One region of the Fodinicola acaciae genome, then DNA from elsewhere that is predicted to be linked to it. Evidence: riboswitches for the same ligand, from Rfam matches in the RefSeq annotation. Region 1 holds a riboswitch; each other region holds the start of a gene.
The links. A riboswitch is a leader RNA that binds a small molecule or an ion and turns the genes downstream of it on or off. The one in region 1 is predicted to bind thiamine pyrophosphate.
Positions count from the first base shown of each region.

Region 1 (5,616 bases):
GCCAGCCGATCGTTGTCACCGAAGCGAATCTCGGCGGTGGCGACCGCGTCGTTCTCGTTGACCACCGGCACCACGCCGAGGTCGAGCAGCCTGTCCAGGTTTCGCTGAGCGTTTCGGTAGTGCGAGCGCCGGATCAGGTCTTCGGCGGTCAGCAGCACCTGGCCGACGGTCAGTCCATAGCGGCCGAAGGACAGCGCGTACGCGTGCACCAGCAGCGACTGGCCGACGCTCGCCGCCGCCTGCTGAGTGGCCAGGTCACGCGGCCGCCGGCGCAGCCGCAGCGGCGCGAGGCCGGCTGCGATCGCACCGGAGGAAACGAGTACGACCTGGCGGCCGGCCAGCCGCCGCGCGGCGACCGCCTCCACGAGAGCATCGAGTCGTTGCTGCGAGAGTCCTGTCGGTTTGTCGGTCAGCGACGACGAACCGACCTTCACCACCATCCGCTCGGCGTGCGCGACGGCGGGCCGGATGCCGTGGATCACTCGTCATCCTCGAAAAAGTCATCGTCGGTGTGCATGCGCCGGATCTTGCGGGCCGCCAGCCGCTCGGCCGCGCTGACCCGCGCCGGCCGGTCGAGCCGGTTGTCCTGGCCCCGCCGGCCGAGCACCAGCTCGGTGCCGACCGGCTCCCAGTCGAAGGTCACCTCGCCGATGGTCACCGCGGCACCAGGCACCGCTCCGGCCTTGGCCAAGGCCTCCTCGACACCGAGCCGGGCCAGCCGGTCGGCCAGATAACCGACCGCCTCGTCGTTGGAAAAGTCGGTCTGCCGGATCCACCGCTCGGGCCGCGCGCCGCGTACGACGAAACCGCCCTCGACCTCCTTGTCGGCGGTCACCGTGAAGCCGCTCTCGTCGACCGCCATGGGCCTGATCACCAGCCGCGCCGGCTCCGGCGCCGGCCGCGAGGCACGGTCGTCGGCCACCACCCTGGCCAGCGCGAACGACAGCTCGCGCAGGCCCTCACGGCTCACCGCGCTGACCCGGTGCACCGGCCAGCCGCGCTCGGCCAGATCGTCCTCGACGATGTCGGCGAGCTCGCGGCCGTGCGGGATGTCGATCTTGTTGAGCACCACCATCCGCGGCCGGTCGGCCAGGCCGCCGTACGCGGACAGCTCGTCCTCCAGCGCGTCGATGTCGGTCAGCGGATCGCGGCCGGGCTCCTCGGTGGCGAGGTCGACGACGTGTACGAGCACCGAGCAGCGCTCGATGTGGCGGAGAAACTGCATGCCGAGGCCCTTGCCTTCGGCCGCGCCGGGGATCAGGCCGGGCACGTCGGCGATGGTGAAGACCTCTTCGCCGGCGGTCACGACGCCGAGGTTGGGCACCAGCGTGGTGAACGGATAGTCGGCGATCTTCGGCCGGGCCGCGGAAAGCGCCGCGATCAGCGACGACTTGCCGGCCGACGGAAACCCGACCAGGCCGACGTCGGCCACGCTCTTGAGCTCCAGCGTGAGGTCGTGCATCTCCCCCGGCTCGCCGAGCAGCGCGAAGCCGGGTGCCTTGCGGCGGGTCGAGGCCAGCGCCGCGTTGCCGAGGCCGCCGCGGCCGCCGGCGGCCGCGACGAACCGCGTACCCTCGCCGACCAGATCCGCCAACAGCTGGCCGTCGGCGTCGAGTACGACCGTGCCGCTGGGCACCTTGAGCAGCAGGTCGGTGCCGTCGGCGCCGTCCTTGTTGCTGCCCTGACCTGGTTTCCCGTTGCCGGCCGACGCGTGCGGACGGAACCGGAAGTCGAGCAGCGTGTGGACGCCGGAGTCCACCACGAGCACGACGTCACCGCCGCGGCCACCGTTGCCGCCGTCCGGGCCGCCGAGCGGCTTGAACTTCTCGCGGTGCACCGAAGCGCACCCGTGCCCCCCGTTGCCCGCCGCGACGTGCAGCACGACACGGTCCACGAAATGACCGCCGGCCACGTCGTCCTCCTTCTACACGCACGCGAGGCGGGCCGGACAAAGCTCCGGCCCGCCTCGCGGAAAGTTGCTGGGGTGGCCTGGCCTCAGGCCGACGGCACGATGTTGACGGTCTTGCGACCGCGCTTGCTGCCGAACTGCACGTGGCCGGCGGCCAGCGCGAACAGGGTGTCGTCGCCGCCCCGGCCGACCAGCTCACCGGGGTGGAAGTGGGTGCCGCGCTGGCGGACCAGGATCTCGCCGGCCTTCACCACCTGGCCGCCGAACCGCTTCACGCCGAGCCGCTGTGCGTTGGAGTCGCGACCGTTCCGCGAGGACGATGCGCCTTTCTTGTGCGCCATATCTGCTAGCTCCTACTTCCCGCTCGCGATGCCGGTGACCTTGACCTGGGTCAGGTTCTGACGGTGACCCTGGCGCTTGTGGTAGCCGGTCTTGTTCTTGAACTTGTGGATCTTGATCTTCGGGCCGCGGCCGTGGCTGACCACCTCGCCGCTGACCGTGTAACCGGCGAGCGCGGCGGAGTCGTGCGTCACGGTGACCGAGTCACCCTCGCCGTCGACCACCAGCACCGCCGGCAGCGTGACCGCGTCGCCAGGAGCTGCCTCGAGCTTCTCGACCTCGATCACGTCCCCTTCGGCGACCTTGTACTGCTTGCCGCCGGTCTTGACGATGGCGTACATCTCGAGATCGTGCTCCTAGCTGCTCACGGCGTTGGGGTGGCGTGCTGATTGACTCGTTACATGATACGGCGCGCCCGAGGCGCGCCGACCATCGAGGGTACGTCGTCGCCGGTTATGCGGTCAAACTCACCGTCGGCCAGCGTTCTCGCCGGTAGGCGGAGTCCCAGAACAGCCACTCGTACTCCGAGGATCGTACGAACGCGTCGACCATCCGCCGTCGCTCGGCCGGGCTCGCGGTGGCGGCCGCGCGGTCGGTGATGTCCTTGGCCCTGGCCACCGACTCGGCGAAGCCGGGGTCGGCGTACGTCTCGATCCAGTCCGCATACGGGTTGGCCGCGCCGGTCTGCTCGGTGTGGATCGCGTTGCCGACGTACTCGTAGATCCAGAAGCACGGCAACACGGTCGCCATCAGCGGACCGAAGCCGCCGCGCGCGACGGCCGCCAGCAGGTGGTTGTTGTAGGCGGTGGCGCTCGGCGAGGTCGGGATGTCATCGAGGCCGGTCAGTCCGTATCGCGCGAAATAACGCTCGTGCAGGCCGCGCTCGACGACGATGACATTTGCCGAGCTGCCGGCCAGAAAAGCGGCGTCGTCCGGCGCCGGCGCGATCGCCGCGGCATGCGCCAGGGCCTTGGCGAAATCGGCCAGATAACGCGCGTCCTGGACGAGATAGAAACGAAAAACGTCCTGGTCGAGCGTGCCGGCGGACAACTCCCGGTTGAACGGATGGTTGAGCGTTTCCTTGAGCAGCGGCTGGATCCGGCTCCACACCTGCTCGCAGAACATCAGCTTTCCTTCCAGATCGCGTGAAAATGGTGTGGCGGACCGTGTCCGGTGCCGATGTCCAGATCGTCGGCGGCGGTCAGCGCGGCGGTCAGATAGTCTTTTGCCTCTCGTACGGCCGAAAACCAGTCGTCCCGCATCGGCCGCAACGTCGTTATCGCCGAGGACAGCGTGCAGCCGGTGCCGTGCGTGTTGCGCGTTTCCACGCGTGGCGCGGAAAACTCCACCGGTTCGCGGTCGAGCAGGATGTCGACGCTGTCGCTGCCGGCCAGATGACCGCCTTTGAGCAGCACCACCGGACCGTACGCGCGCAGCCGGCCGGCCTGTTCGTGCATGCCGGCGAGATCGTCGGTTTCCTTGTCCTCCAACAGATCCGCCGCCTCCGGCAGATTGGGCGTGATCAGGTCGGCCAGCGGCAGCAGGTCGTCGCGGAGTGCGCGTACGGCGTCCTCCGGCAGCAGCCGGTGGCCGCTCTTGGCGACCATGACCGGGTCGACGATCAGGTATTTCGGCTTGTAGACGGCGATTTTCGCGGCGACCGTCCGAATCAGGCCGGCGTCGCCGAGCATTCCGGTCTTCACCGCGTCGACGCGTACGTCCTGGAACACCGCGTCGAGCTGCTCGCCGACGAAATCCGCCGGGACCGGGTGGATCGACCGCACGCCTCGCGTGTTCTGCGCGACGACCGCCGTCACGACGGTCATGCCATAGCCGCCGAGCGCCGAGAACGTCTTGAGATCTGCCTGGATGCCGGCGCCGCCGGTCGGATCGGTGCCGGCGATGGTCAACACATGCGGAATCATGGCCGCGACGGTCCCTTCGCTAGTGTTAGCTAGATCAGGTTCGACGGGTCTGATCTCAGCCTCGCCAGACGAGGCACCCCGCCGTCACTAACTCACACCGTAACCTGTTTTCCGCGTACGGCAAACGGCCGCTCGACCGACGACGCAATCGGAATCCGATTGCATCGTCTGTGGCGCACTGACCTGCGGATATGCCGGACCGGGGATGAAGGCCTTAGGTCCGATCGCAACTTTCTTGACCGGTTTTCCGGCGACCCTGGGCGACAGGGTGACATTCGGGCGCCGGATCGCGGGTCCGAATGTCACCCCAGCCGGGAAACCCGCAGGTCAAGAGCCAACAGAGGACGCAATCGGAATCCGATTGCGTCCTCTGACCAGGCGGCTGCGGTGGAGAGGGGGGTCAGCTGCCGACGGCGACCTGGGGCGGCGGACCGGCTGGGCGGGAGGCGGCGCGGCGAGTGCGCCGCGCGCGTGTCGGCTGCGCCACCGACACCGTCGGCTCCTCGACCTCGGCGGCCGGAGGCTCGGGCTCGGCCTCAGCGACAGCGGGCTCGGCGGCCGGCGAGGCGGACACAGGCTCGACCGGCTCCACGACCAGGCTGTTGTCGCTCACGTCGTCGATCGGCGAGGCGTCCTCGGCGGTGACCACGTCGTCGGCGTCCTCGACCGGCGGACGCGGCTTGGGCGCGCTCTCGGCGGAGTCCTTGCCGCGGTTGCGCTTGCGCCGGCCACTGCCTTCCGCGCTGGACACCTGCTGCTTGTTGTCCTTGTCGACCGGCTCGGTGTGGATGATCAGGCCGCGGCCATGACACACCTCACAGGTCTCGCTGAAGGCCTCCAGCAGGCCCTGACCGACCCGCTTGCGGGTCATCTGTACGAGTCCGAGCGAGGTGACCTCGGCGACCTGGTGCTTCGTACGGTCGCGGCCGAGGCACTCGGTCAGCCGGCGCAGCACCAGCTCACGGTTGCTCTCCAGCACCATGTCGATGAAGTCGATGACGATGATGCCGCCGATGTCGCGCAGCCGCAGCTGCCGGACGATCTCCTCGGCCGCCTCCAGGTTGTTCCTGGTGACGGTCTCCTCCAGGTTGCCGCCCTGGCCGGTGAACCGGCCGGTGTTCACGTCGATCACCGTCATCGCCTCGGTGCGGTCGATGACCAGCGAGCCGCCGGAGGGCAGCCAGACCTTGCGGTCCAGCGCCTTGGCCAGCTGCTCGTCGACCCGGTGGGCGGTGAACACGTCGGTCTCCGCGACGTGGTGCGACAGCCGTTCGACCAGGTCGGGCGACACGTGGCCGACGTACTCGCGTACCGTCTCCCAGGCGTCGTCCTTGGAACCGTCGGAGGAGACGACCAGCGACGCGAAGTCCTCGTTGAAGATGTCCCGGATGACCCGGATGACCAGGTCGGGCTCGGCGTAGAGCAGCGCCGGCGCGGACGCGC
Region 1 covers NZ_WOTN01000002.1:2,277,545-2,283,160, reverse strand. Annotated here, with positions in the region: gene proB (glutamate 5-kinase) at 1-479, opposite strand, end outside; gene obgE (GTPase ObgE) at 479-1,912, opposite strand; gene rpmA (50S ribosomal protein L27) at 1,996-2,250, opposite strand; gene rplU (50S ribosomal protein L21) at 2,263-2,589, opposite strand; gene tenA (thiaminase II) at 2,702-3,373, opposite strand; gene thiD (bifunctional hydroxymethylpyrimidine kinase/phosphomethylpyrimidine kinase) at 3,373-4,173, opposite strand; TPP riboswitch at 4,168-4,264, opposite strand; gene GNX95_RS26020 (Rne/Rng family ribonuclease) at 4,574-5,616, opposite strand, start outside.

Region 2 (5,616 bases), on a different contig from region 1:
TCCGAGCACAGCGACAGGATGACCGCGAGCAGCGCCAGTCCGATGATCGCGAGCACCGGATTGTCGGCGATCGTACGAAGAATCTCCTGCGGCACCAGCACGTTGAGCGTCGCCGCGGTGAGCGCACCCACGACGAGAAAGCCACCGGACGGCAGGAAGTCGGCGCGCGCCGCCTCCATAAAGGCATGCCAGCGCGGCACACCGGTGAGCTCGGGCCGATGTGGGATCCGGATCCACTCCGTACGCCCCAGCCGCAGCCACAGCCAGCCCATCGCGATCGACACCAGCACCGACCCGACGAACCTGGCCAGCACCATCTTCGGCTGGCCGGGAAAGGCGACCGCGGTTGCGACGAGTACGACGGGGTTGATCGCCGGCGCCGAGAGCAGGAAGGCGAGCGCCGCCGCCGGCGCCACGCCACGGCGGATCAGGCCGCCGGCGATCGGTACGGAGCCGCACTCGCAACCAGGCAGGATGACCCCGGCGACACTGGCCACTGGCACCGCGAGCGCCGGCTTGCGCGGCAGCGCCTTCTCGAAGAACGAGGGTGGTACGAAGACCGCGATCGCCGCGCTGACCAGCACACCGAGCACCAGGAACGGCGTCGCCTGCACGACGATCGAGACGAAGACGGTGGCCCAGGTCTGCATCAGCGGCGCGTCGAAGGCACCGAGGAAAAAGCCGCGGAAGACGACGATCAGCAGGCAGACCGCGATCAGCGCGTACAGCGACCACGGGCGGCTGGGCGCCGGCGGCGGCTCGGCCGGAGCGGCCTTCTCCACGTCGGTGGTGGATGACGACACGCGGTAACAGTAGCGACCGGCCAGGCACCGGCTGAGCTCCTGGGTGCGTACCTCCAGCGCCGGATCAGGACGTACGCCGCGGCCGTGCACCAGAAACGGGATGTTTCCGGCGGGTGTACGGCCGGTGGCCGGCGATCGTGTTACGGTCGCCGGGTCAGTACGACAGGGGAGCGCCGGACGCGCTGAGAGTGCGGGAAACCGCAGACCCTCAGACCTGATCTGGGTAATGCCAGCGCAGGAAGTCGAGTCATCCGCTTCCACGTGCTGCCGCGCACGCGCGGCGGCGCGTGGCGACGGGTGAGCGTCAGCACTCCTCCTTCGAGCCAGAAGGAGGCACCGCAAATGTCCACATCATTCCGTTGGCGGACCGTCGACATCGTCGTCACGGCCGTCGTCGGCGTCGTCTTCGGCGTCGTGTTCTTCGGTTGGGGCTTCGCCAACGGCGTCCTCACCGCACCGCTCAAGGCGGTCGCACCGCTCACCGGCGTGTTCTCCGGTGTGTGGTTCATCCCGGCGGTGCTCGCGCCGCTGATCGTGCGCAAGCCAGGCGCCGCGGTCGTCGCCGAGCTGCTCGGCTCGCTGGTCGAGATGCTGCTCGGCGGCCAGTACGGCTTCGCCACGATCCTGTCCGGTCTCGCGCAGGGGCTGGCCGCGGAGATCGTCTTCGCCGCCTTCCGCTATCGCTCGTACTCGCTGCCGACCGCTCTGCTGGCCGGCACCGCCAGCGGCCTGGGCTGTGCGATCGTCGATCTGACGACGTACTACCCGCAGTTCACGATCGGCGCCAAGCTCACGTACGCGGTGTCGTGCATGGTCGGCGGCCTGGTGCTGGCCGGTCTGGTGTCGTGGCTGCTGGCCCGCGCGCTCGGAGCGACCGGCGTGCTGTCCGCGCTGGCCGGCGGCCGCCGCCAGGCCCGCGTCTGAGCCGGTGGCGGCACAGATCCGGCTGGCCGGCTGGGGGTGGCGGCATCCGGGCCGCAAGGCGTGGGCGGTACGCGGCATCGACCTGACCGTGCAGCCCGGTGAGCGGGTGTTGCTGCTCGGCGCTTCCGGAGCGGGCAAGAGCACGTTGCTGCGCGGCCTCGCCGGCGTACTCGACCCGGAGGTCGGCGACGAGGAAGGCACCATGCACATCGATGGTGCGCATCCGCGCGAACACCGCGAGCCGGTCGGTTATCTCCAGCAGGATCCGGAAAGTCAGCTGGTGATGGCGCGCTGCGGTGACGATGTCGCGTTCGGCCTGGAAAACCTGGCCGTCGCGGCCGACCGGATCTGGCCGCGCGTCGACGCCGCGCTGGAGACGGTCGGCTTCGGCTACGACCGCGACTGGCCGACGGCCGCGTTGTCCGGTGGCGAGCAGCAGCGGCTCGCCCTGGCCGGGGTTTTGGCGCAGCGACCGGGTTTGCTGCTGCTCGACGAGCCGACCGCCAACATCGACCCGGACGGCGCGACCGCCGTTCGCAAGGCGGTGGACGCGGTGCTCGCCCAGACCGGCGCGACCCTCGTGTTGGTCGAGCACCGCGTCGCCGAGACGCTGGACCTGGTCGACCGGCTGGTCGTCATCTCCCCCGACGGTGTCGTGGCCGACGGCTCGCCGGAGCGCGTACTCGCCGAGCGGTGTGACGAGCTGACCGCCGCCGGCGTGTGGGTCCCCGGTGTGCCGGTGGGTCGCCGGCGCTCGACCGCGATCGAGCGGAATCCGTTGCTGACCGCGGAATCCGTACGCGTGCCGTCCATTGTGGACGATGCGTCCGTCCAGCTCGCCGCGGCGGAGGTCGCCGCCATCACCGGTCCGAACGGCGCTGGCAAGACGACGCTCGCGCGCGTGCTCGGCGGGTTGGTGCGGCCGGAATCCGGTCGCGTAGAAGGCACCTCCGCGCTGTCCGGTGCCGATCGTCGGCCGCCATGGCGGTGGAAGGCCACCGACCTCGCCGGCCGGATTGGAGCCGTTTTCCAGGATCCGGAGCACCAGTTCCTGACCGGCCGGGTACGCGACGAGTTGCTGTTGCGTACGAAGGAAAACGCGCGCGCCGACGAGTTGTTGGAGCGGCTGCGGCTGGACCGGCTGGCGGCGGCGAACCCGTTCACACTGTCCGGTGGCGAGCAGCGCAGGCTGTCGGTGGCGACCGCGTTGGTGGCCGCTCCGGCGCTGCTGATCCTGGACGAGCCGACCTTCGGCCAGGACCGTCGGACCTGGACCGAGCTGGTGGAAATGCTGGACAGCCTGCGAAAAGACGGCGTCGGGATCGCGGTGATCACGCACGACACCGCGTTCACCGATGCGTTGGCCGACCGGGTGCTGTGGATGTCCGCCGGACGATTGTCGCCGGCATGACCGCCGCGTACCTGGGACGCCGCAACCCGGTCGTCAAGCTGGCCGCCGGGCTGGTCGTCGCGGCGGCGGCGCTGGCGGCCGGCGATCCGGTCACGCCGGCGGTGTTGTTGGCCGGCTGCCTGCTGGCGTTGCCGCTGACCGGACTTTCGGCCGCAACACTGGCAAAGCGTACGGTCGTGTTGCTGGTCGGCGCGCTGTCGATCGGCGTCGCCAACGCGCTCTTCGGCAGTCCTGGCGGCTGGCAGGTCGGTGGCGCGCTGGCCCTGCGCGTCGTCGCCGTCGCGCTGCCAGGCGTACTCATGCTGTCGACGACCGACCCGACCGATCTCGCCGACTCGCTGGTGCAGCAACTGCGCGCGCCGGCACGGTTCGCGTACGGGGCACTCGCGGCGCTGCGGTTGTTACCTTTGCTGACAACGGAATGGCACACCATCGGCCTCGCTCGCCGAGCGCGCGGCGTAGCGGCCAACGGAAATCCGGTGGTCGCCGCCCGGCTCTTCGGCGGTCGCGTTTTCACCCTGCTGGTCGGTGCGATCCGGCGCGCCAGCCGGATCGCCGCCGCGATGGACGCGCGCGGCTTCGACGCGCGCCAGGCTCGCACATATGCGCGCCGGCAGACCATCGGCCTCGCCGACCTTTTGCTGCTGTTGCTGGCAATCCTGCTCGCCTCGGCGGCCACCGGCGGCAGCCTCGCGCTCGGCACCTGGCGACTGTTCACCAGCGCCTAGGGGTCTGTTTCGAAGTCCCACCCGGCGATAGCCGAGCCCAACTCTCATCCACGTGGGACTTCGAAACAGACCCCAGCCCAGTACGACAGACCCTGAGATGCGGGATTTTTCCGCACTCGATGCGCGAGACACCCGGCCGCGATCACAGGCAGTCCCACAAGGGTCAAGCTCCGCACTCACCAACTCGACGTTGGGGGACCTCGACACGCCGACAGAACGACAACGTCGAGTTCGCGAAACCGAGGCACGTCTACACCCGCAACCCAGTCACCACGAGGCGCACGCAACAATCATGAAAACCCAGCCCCGGCGCACGTAGGGCGACCCTGCGGTCTACCCGTCGTTTTGCTTGCGCAGGACGATGTTTGCCGTGCCGGCGTCGAGGTCGACTCTGCTGCGCGGCGGCGCGCCGTCGCTCTCCTCCTCGCGCAGCATCAGAGACGACTGTTTCATCTGTCGCTGAAAGTCTTTGGTGCCGCGAAAATGTGACTCCAGCTCCTCGACACCGGCGGTCGACAATGGCGACATGCCAGAGCCGTCGCCGCGTTTGCGCCACGGAGCCCAGCCGAACCGGCCGGTGACCCGCTCGAACACCGCCACCGCGAGCAGCAGCACGACCAACGACGGAATGATCAGCGCGGCGACCACGTACATGACCAGTCAACTCCGCCGCGTGCACGCGAGTTCCCGTTAAGGCCTGCTTAAACTTGGCTGCCGGCGACAGCGCCGAACATCTTCCGGCCGACACGGCTGCATAACGGGTGATATATGGATAAACCACTTTAAGCGCACACTAACGCCACACAAATCTGCGCTTTCTGCCAGCCGGCACTCCCTTTACGTCGACCTTTCGTGCATTCTGTGCACGTACGCACACCTCGCTCCACCAGGGTCATTTGGGACGAACGGAGGCAGGCAATGCGCGGACTGAGCGTGTTGGACGGTGTGTCGCTCGGCGTGGTGGCAGACGGCGTCGCCTGAGACCACCAGCGGAAAGCGCCTACCCATCGCCGGGGTAGGCGCTTTCCGTTCGTCCAAGGCGCGCGAGAGCTCCGACTTTTCAGCCAGCTGCGCGACCACCGGTTTCTCACCTTCGGGGCATGGAAAACTGAGGTCTTTCCATTCCATTACCGATCGGTCCTGACGGCACCCGGCCGGACCGCCCGGACGTACGGTGAGGACCGTGCGAACAACCAGCGTTGTGCGTCGATTGTGGAGCGTGGCGGAAAACCACGGCCGTGCGATGGCCGGCCGGTTCCGGAGTCCGCTGCGCGGCCGGTGGCTCACCTCGGTTTTCGGCCTGACACTGCTGATCTCGCTGCCGTTCGTCATTGTCACCGGGCTGCTCGACTATCTCGCGTACGGTCCGCAGTTTGGTCAGGCTTTTCCGCGCGACGTCGGTTGGCTGCACCTGCCGTACGTGGACTGGCCGACGCGTCCGGCCTGGCTTTTCCAGCTGACGCAAGGACTGCACGTCGGTCTCGGCCTGGTGCTGGTGCCGGTGATCCTGGCCAAGCTCTGGTCGGTGATCCCGAAGCTTTTCGAGTGGCCGCCGGCGAGATCGATCGCGCACGCGCTTGAACGCCTGTCGTTGCTCCTGCTGATCGGCGGCATTCTCTTCGAGGTCGGCACCGGCCTGCTCAACATCCAGTATGACTATCTGTTCGGCTTCAGCTTCTACACCGCGCACTATTACGGTGCCTGGGTCTTCCTCGCGGCGTTCGCCGTCCACATTGGACTCAAGTTCCGC
Region 2 covers NZ_WOTN01000001.1:3,047,104-3,052,719, forward strand. Annotated here, with positions in the region: gene GNX95_RS14410 (permease) at 1-728, opposite strand, end outside; TPP riboswitch at 958-1,061, shown strand; gene GNX95_RS14415 (ECF transporter S component) at 1,146-1,727, shown strand; gene GNX95_RS14420 (ABC transporter ATP-binding protein) at 1,732-3,138, shown strand; gene GNX95_RS14425 (energy-coupling factor transporter transmembrane component T family protein) at 3,135-3,866, shown strand; gene GNX95_RS14430 (DUF6191 domain-containing protein) at 4,200-4,520, opposite strand; gene GNX95_RS14435 (molybdopterin-dependent oxidoreductase) at 5,110-5,616, shown strand, end outside.
Region 2: linked by a shared signal. The riboswitch ahead of GNX95_RS14415 (ECF transporter S component) and the one ahead of thiD (bifunctional hydroxymethylpyrimidine kinase/phosphomethylpyrimidine kinase) in region 1 are both predicted to bind thiamine pyrophosphate.

Region 3 (5,616 bases), on a different contig from region 1:
CGTCGCGGATCAGGTAGCCGAGCGGCTGCGGCAACGTGCCGGCGGCGACCGCCTCGATCTCGGCGAGCAGCTGCTCGGCGGTGTAGCCGGCGTCGAAGGCACGGCGCACGCTGGCGGGCGAAAACCGCCATGTCGACGCGGTGCCGGACGCCTCCGGATCGGCGGCCAGGTCGAGCAGCTTGCGCAGTGCCGCGCTCGGTGTGCCGCCGACGATCGCGGTCAGATCGCTCTGCAGCCGTACGGAGTGCTCGGTCTCGCCGACACCGGCGAGCACCTTGGTCAGGTCGTCGCCGGCCAGCAGCGCGTGGCCGATCGGACTGACCGCGCCGGCGCCGACGACGCCGAGGAACTCCGCCTCCTGCCAGCACGCATGCGCGGCGGCCTCGTGTTCGGAGCCGTCCTGGCCGTCCTCGTCGGCTGGCCAGGCCAGCGCGGCCGACCAGCGGGCGTGCTCGATCACCGAGTCGAGGTCGACGCGGCCGTACGGTGCCGCCGACCTGATCAGCTGCTGGCGGAACAGCGCCACGCTGAGCTCGGGACGCCTGGCGATGGACCGTGACGGCGGGACGGGCACTTCCCACCAGATGGCCAGCAGGCTGGCGATCTGTTCGGCCGGCTGCTGCGCCCGCCAAGCGTCGTAGTCCGCTGTCGGCGACACGCCGCGCTCATCGACCGACGCGATCCCCAGCGATCCGGCGAGCCGCAGCGCGGTGTGCACCTCCAGCTCATCGGCGCTGTGCTCCTTGCCGATCCGGCGCAGCTCGCGTACGCCGATGTGGCCGCTCTTCAGCACTGGGATCGGCTTGACGCCGGCCTGGTCCAGCGAGGCGGTGACGACGCGCAGCAGCCTGCCGACGCTGGCCATCGCGTCGGCGGTGACGCGCTCGCTGTCGACCGGCTCGTGCGCTACCTCCGGCGGCACCGGCTGGAACGGAGCGTGGTGCTCGTCGTCGCGCAACGCGAGCATCACCTCGGCCGGCATCACCAGGGCGTTGTAGTACCAGTCGCTGGGGATCAGCAGTCCACGCTGCTGGGCCCACTGCGCCGGCGTCTGTCGCTCGGCGAACATCGGCGGAGCGACCACCTCGCCGGTACGCGAGATTCGGTGCAGTAGCGCGCCGACCTCCTCGTCCGCCTCGTCGACGACCTGCCGGACGAAGTCGTGGTCGGTCAGCGCGGCGACGACGGCGTCGATCAGGTCCTGCTTGCGGGACGGCCGGTCGCGGCCGAGCGCGGTGAGGATGCCGGCGAGGGCGGAGACGGTCAGCTCGGCCAGGTACGGGCCGATCGGGGGACCGAGGTCGAGCGGCGACTCCCAGGCCAGCGCGGCCGTGGTGACCAGCCGTACGCGGCCGACCGTCGCGCCGTGGTCGGTGACCACTGAGAGATGGCGCTGCGCCGCCACCTCGTCCAGCAGCCCGTATGCCCGAAGGACGCTGAGACAGCGCTGGAGGTCGTCGTCGCGCGGACTGACCCCCAGCAACCGCGCCAACTCCTTGACCGACGGTTCGCTGCCCAGCGCGGCGAGCGCTTCGCAGACCTGGATCGTCGGCAGGTCGAGCCGCTGCAGCGCGCGTACGACGGAGTTGGGGTGCTGGAGATGGTTGGCCAGTGCGAGCAGGCTGTCCGGCGCCGGGTCGGCGGCGTCCGGCCGGCGGCGGAGCAGCTCGGCGAGCCCGTCCTCACCGAGCCGGCGCAGGCCTTCCGCGTCCACGCCGTCAGCTCACCTTTCGCAGCCGGGTCGCGAAGAACTCTGCGGCGGCGCGCGGGTCCTCGGCCTGCGTGATGGCGCGTACGACCACGACTCGCCGCGCGCCGGCCTCGATCACCTCGTCGAGACGATCGGCGTCGATGCCGCCGATCGCGAACCACGGCCGCTCGGAGCCGGCGGTCGCGCGCACCAAGCTGAGGCCCGGCGCCGGCCGGCCCGGCTTGGTCGGCGTCGGCCAGCACGGCCCGGTGCAGAAGTAGTCGACGCCTGGCTCGGTCGCCGCGGCCGACGCCTGGCCGACGTCGTGTGAGGACCGGCCGATCACGACATCGTCGCCGACGATCCGCCTGGCCCAGGAAACCGGCAGGTCGTCCTGTCCGAGATGCAGGACGTCGGCACCGGCGGCGAGCGCGATGTCGGCGCGGTCGTTCACCGCGAACAGCGCACCGTGCCGCTCGCACGCCTCAGCGAGGATCTCCAGCGCGGCCAGCTCCTCGCGCGCTTCCAGCGGACCGTCCGGACCCTTGTCGCGCAGCTGCACGATGTCGACGCCACCGGCCAGCGCCGCGTTCACGAACTCGGCCAGATCTGCGCGGTCGCGACGCGCGTCCGTACACAGATAGAGCCTCGCGTCGGCGAGGCGGTGGCGGGGGTCGCTGTTCATGGTTCCGACCGTAGCGAGTCTCCGGGTTAGGATGGCAGTTGGTCCGCACGGGAGCCTGGGCAAGCCGGGCTGAGAGGAAGCGCGATCCGCTTCGACCGTCGAACCTGATCCGGGTCATGCCGGCGCAGGGAGCGTGGTGATCGGTGACAGCTCGTACGTTGATCGTGGTCGGCGGTGGCGTCGTCGGTCTCTCCATCTGTTGGCGCGCCTCGGCGTCATGGCAGGTCACACTGGTCGATCCTGCCGCCGGCAGCGGCGCGTCGGCGGTCGCTGGCGGGATGCTCGCGCCGGTCACCGAGGCGTGGCACGGCGAGGAGCCGTTGCTGGAGCTCGGCGCCGCCTCGCTCGATGCCTGGCCCGCATACGCCGATGATCTTGCGTCCGCCGCCGGCGTGCCGGCCGGTCTGCGGACGGACGGGACGATCGTGGTCGCCGCGGACGGCACCGATCGCGCCGAGCTCGACCGGCTGGCGGCCTTCCTGGACGGTCTCGGCCGCCAGGTGCGGTCGCTGCGGCCGCGCGAGGTCCGCGAGCTGGAGCCGGCGGTCGCCGGTCCGGTCCGCGGCGGGTTGTCCGTACCGCACGACCACGCGGTCGACAACCGTCAGCTGATGACCGCGTTGTCCCTGGCCATCCGTGACGTGCCGGTCGTACGGACAGCGGCCGCGTCGGTACGCGGCGGCGAGGTGACCCTCGCCGGCGGCGGTGTCCTGCGCGCCGATGCCGTCGTGCTGGCGGCCGGTGCGTACAGCGGCCGGCTCCACGAGCGGTTGTCGCGGGTCGTACGACCGGTGAAAGGCGAGATCCTGCGGCTGCGCGCGCGTCCTGGCACTGTCGGTCCACCGCGGCGGACCGTACGCGCGCTGGTCGCTGGCCGCGCGATGTATCTGGTGCCGCGCGATGACGGCGGTGTGGTGCTCGGCGCGACGCAGTACGAGGCCGGCTTCGACACGCGGGTGACGGTGGGCGGCGTACGCGATCTGTTGGCCGACGCCGAGCGGATCGTGCCGGAGATCGGGGAGTACGAGCTGGTCGAGTGCTCCGCCGGATTGCGGCCGGGCACGCCGGACAACCGGCCGGTGATCGGCTGGCTGGAGGACGGCCTGCTGGTCGCCACCGGCCATCACCGCAACGGCATCCTGCTCGCGCCGGTGACGACCGACATCGTGCGGGACGTACTGGCCGGTGGCGAGCCGCCGGCGGCGGTCCGTCCGGACCGCTTCAGCGTGGAGGTGGCGAGATGAAAGCGCAGGTCAACGGCGTCGATCGGGAGCTGGCCGACGACGCGACGGTGGCCGCGGTGATCGACCTTCTGGCGATCCCGACCGGTGGCATCGCGGTCGCGTTGGACGACGCGGTGGTGCCGCGGTCGGAGTGGGGCACGACGTACGTACCGGATGGCGGCCGGGTGGAGATCCTGACCGCCACGCAGGGAGGTTGACCGATGGACGACCCACTGGTGATCGCCGGCCGTGAGTTCACCTCGCGGCTGGTCATGGGGACCGGCGGGGCCACCAGCCTGGAGGCACTGGAACGCGCGCTCGTCGCGTCGAACACCGAGCTGACGACCGTCGCGATGCGGCGCGCCGACGCCGCCGGCCGCACCGGTGTGCTTGATTTGCTGCGAAAACTCGGCATCGAGCCGTTGCCGAACACCGCCGGGTGCCGGACGGCCGCCGAGGCGGTGCTGACCGCGCAACTGGCTCGCGAGGCGCTGGCTACGTCGTGGGTCAAGCTGGAGGTGATCGCCGACGACCAGACGCTGCTGCCGGACCCGGTGGAGCTGCTGGACGCGGCCGAGCGGCTCGTCGACGACGGCTTCACGGTGTTGCCGTACACCAACGACGATCCCGTCCTGGCTCAACGACTCGAACAGGCCGGCTGCGCCGCCGTGATGCCGCTGGGGTCGCCGATCGGCACTGGACTGGGGATCCGCAACACGCACAACATCGAGCTGATCGTCGCGCGCGCCGGCGTGCCGGTGATCCTCGACGCCGGCATCGGCACGGCCTCCGACGCGGCGCTCGCGATGGAGCTCGGGTGCTCTGCCGTGCTGCTCGCGACCGCGGTGACCCGCGCCGACGACCCGGAACGGATGGCCGCCGCGATGCGCCTGGCCGTCGACGCCGGCCGCCAGGCCCACCGTGCCGGCCGCATCCCCAAACGTTTCTGGGCCCAGGCCTCGTCCCCGGCCCGCTGAACTACCCGCTACGCCGCGAAACTGTCATACCCACCTGCCAATCTGGCCCCCACCCAGAACGGGTGGGGGGTGGGTTCGCGTGGAATGTTGACAAGCAAGAAAAGTTGATCTTGAGGAGAGGCGTGGCGAGGACGCTTGAGCAGGCACTGGCCGGCGACCCGGTGACGGCGGCGAAACGGCTGTTGGGCTGCACGCTGGTTGCCAACGGCGTGACCCTGCGGCTGGTCGAGGTCGAGGCGTACGCCGGCGTCGGCGAGGACCCGGGCTCACACGCTCACCGCGGCCGGACACCACGCAACACGTCGATGTTTTCCCAGCCTGGCACGCTTTACGTCTACTTCACGTACGGGATGCACTTCTGCGCCAACGTCGCCTGCCGGCCCGCCGGGGTCGGGTCGGCGGTGCTGCTGCGCGCCGGCGAGGTGGTCGACGGCGTGGAGCTGGCCAGAGAACGCCGGCGTGGCTCGACCGATCGCGATCTGGCGCGCGGCCCGGCGCGCCTGGCGCAATGCATGGGCCTGGATCGCACCTCCGACGGCGTCGATCTGCTGGCGGAGGGGTCGGCGGTACGCCTGGTCGCCGGCAAGCCGGTCGCGGCGAAGCGGATCCTCAGCGGTCCGCGGACCGGTGTCGCCGGTGACGGAGCGGCCACGCCGTGGCGGTTCTGGATCGACGGCGAGCCGACCGTCTCGCCCTACCGGCCGGCGGTGAAACGTGTTCGTACCGGCAAAAACCAGACCGCATAGCCGGTCACCAGCGCAAACAATCAGCTGTTGCGTGGGTGAACGGCTGTGGCTGGTGAGGTGTGACCGGCGACACTGGCCGCGGATTTGACTCGGCCGTCCACTCGCACGTAACTTTCTCTCTGCCAGCGGGGCACCGGACGGAAATCGGACGGCCTGCTGGAACCTCCGACCCCCACTCAGGCGGTGAAAATCCGCCGAGGTAAGGTTGTGGGGTTGGCAAAAACCAGGAGCGAACCGCACGACCGGGTGAGCGACTGGAGGGGGACCCCCACTACGACGGCGAAAACCGACGGAG
Region 3 covers NZ_WOTN01000001.1:2,177,814-2,183,429, reverse strand. Annotated here, with positions in the region: gene GNX95_RS10145 (helicase-associated domain-containing protein) at 1-1,714, opposite strand, end outside; gene thiE (thiamine phosphate synthase) at 1,719-2,375, opposite strand; TPP riboswitch at 2,413-2,523, shown strand; gene thiO (glycine oxidase ThiO) at 2,519-3,619, shown strand; gene thiS (sulfur carrier protein ThiS) at 3,616-3,816, shown strand; gene thiG (thiazole synthase) at 3,820-4,575, shown strand; gene GNX95_RS10120 (DNA-3-methyladenine glycosylase) at 4,698-5,321, shown strand.
Region 3: linked by a shared signal. The riboswitch ahead of thiO (glycine oxidase ThiO) and the one ahead of thiD (bifunctional hydroxymethylpyrimidine kinase/phosphomethylpyrimidine kinase) in region 1 are both predicted to bind thiamine pyrophosphate.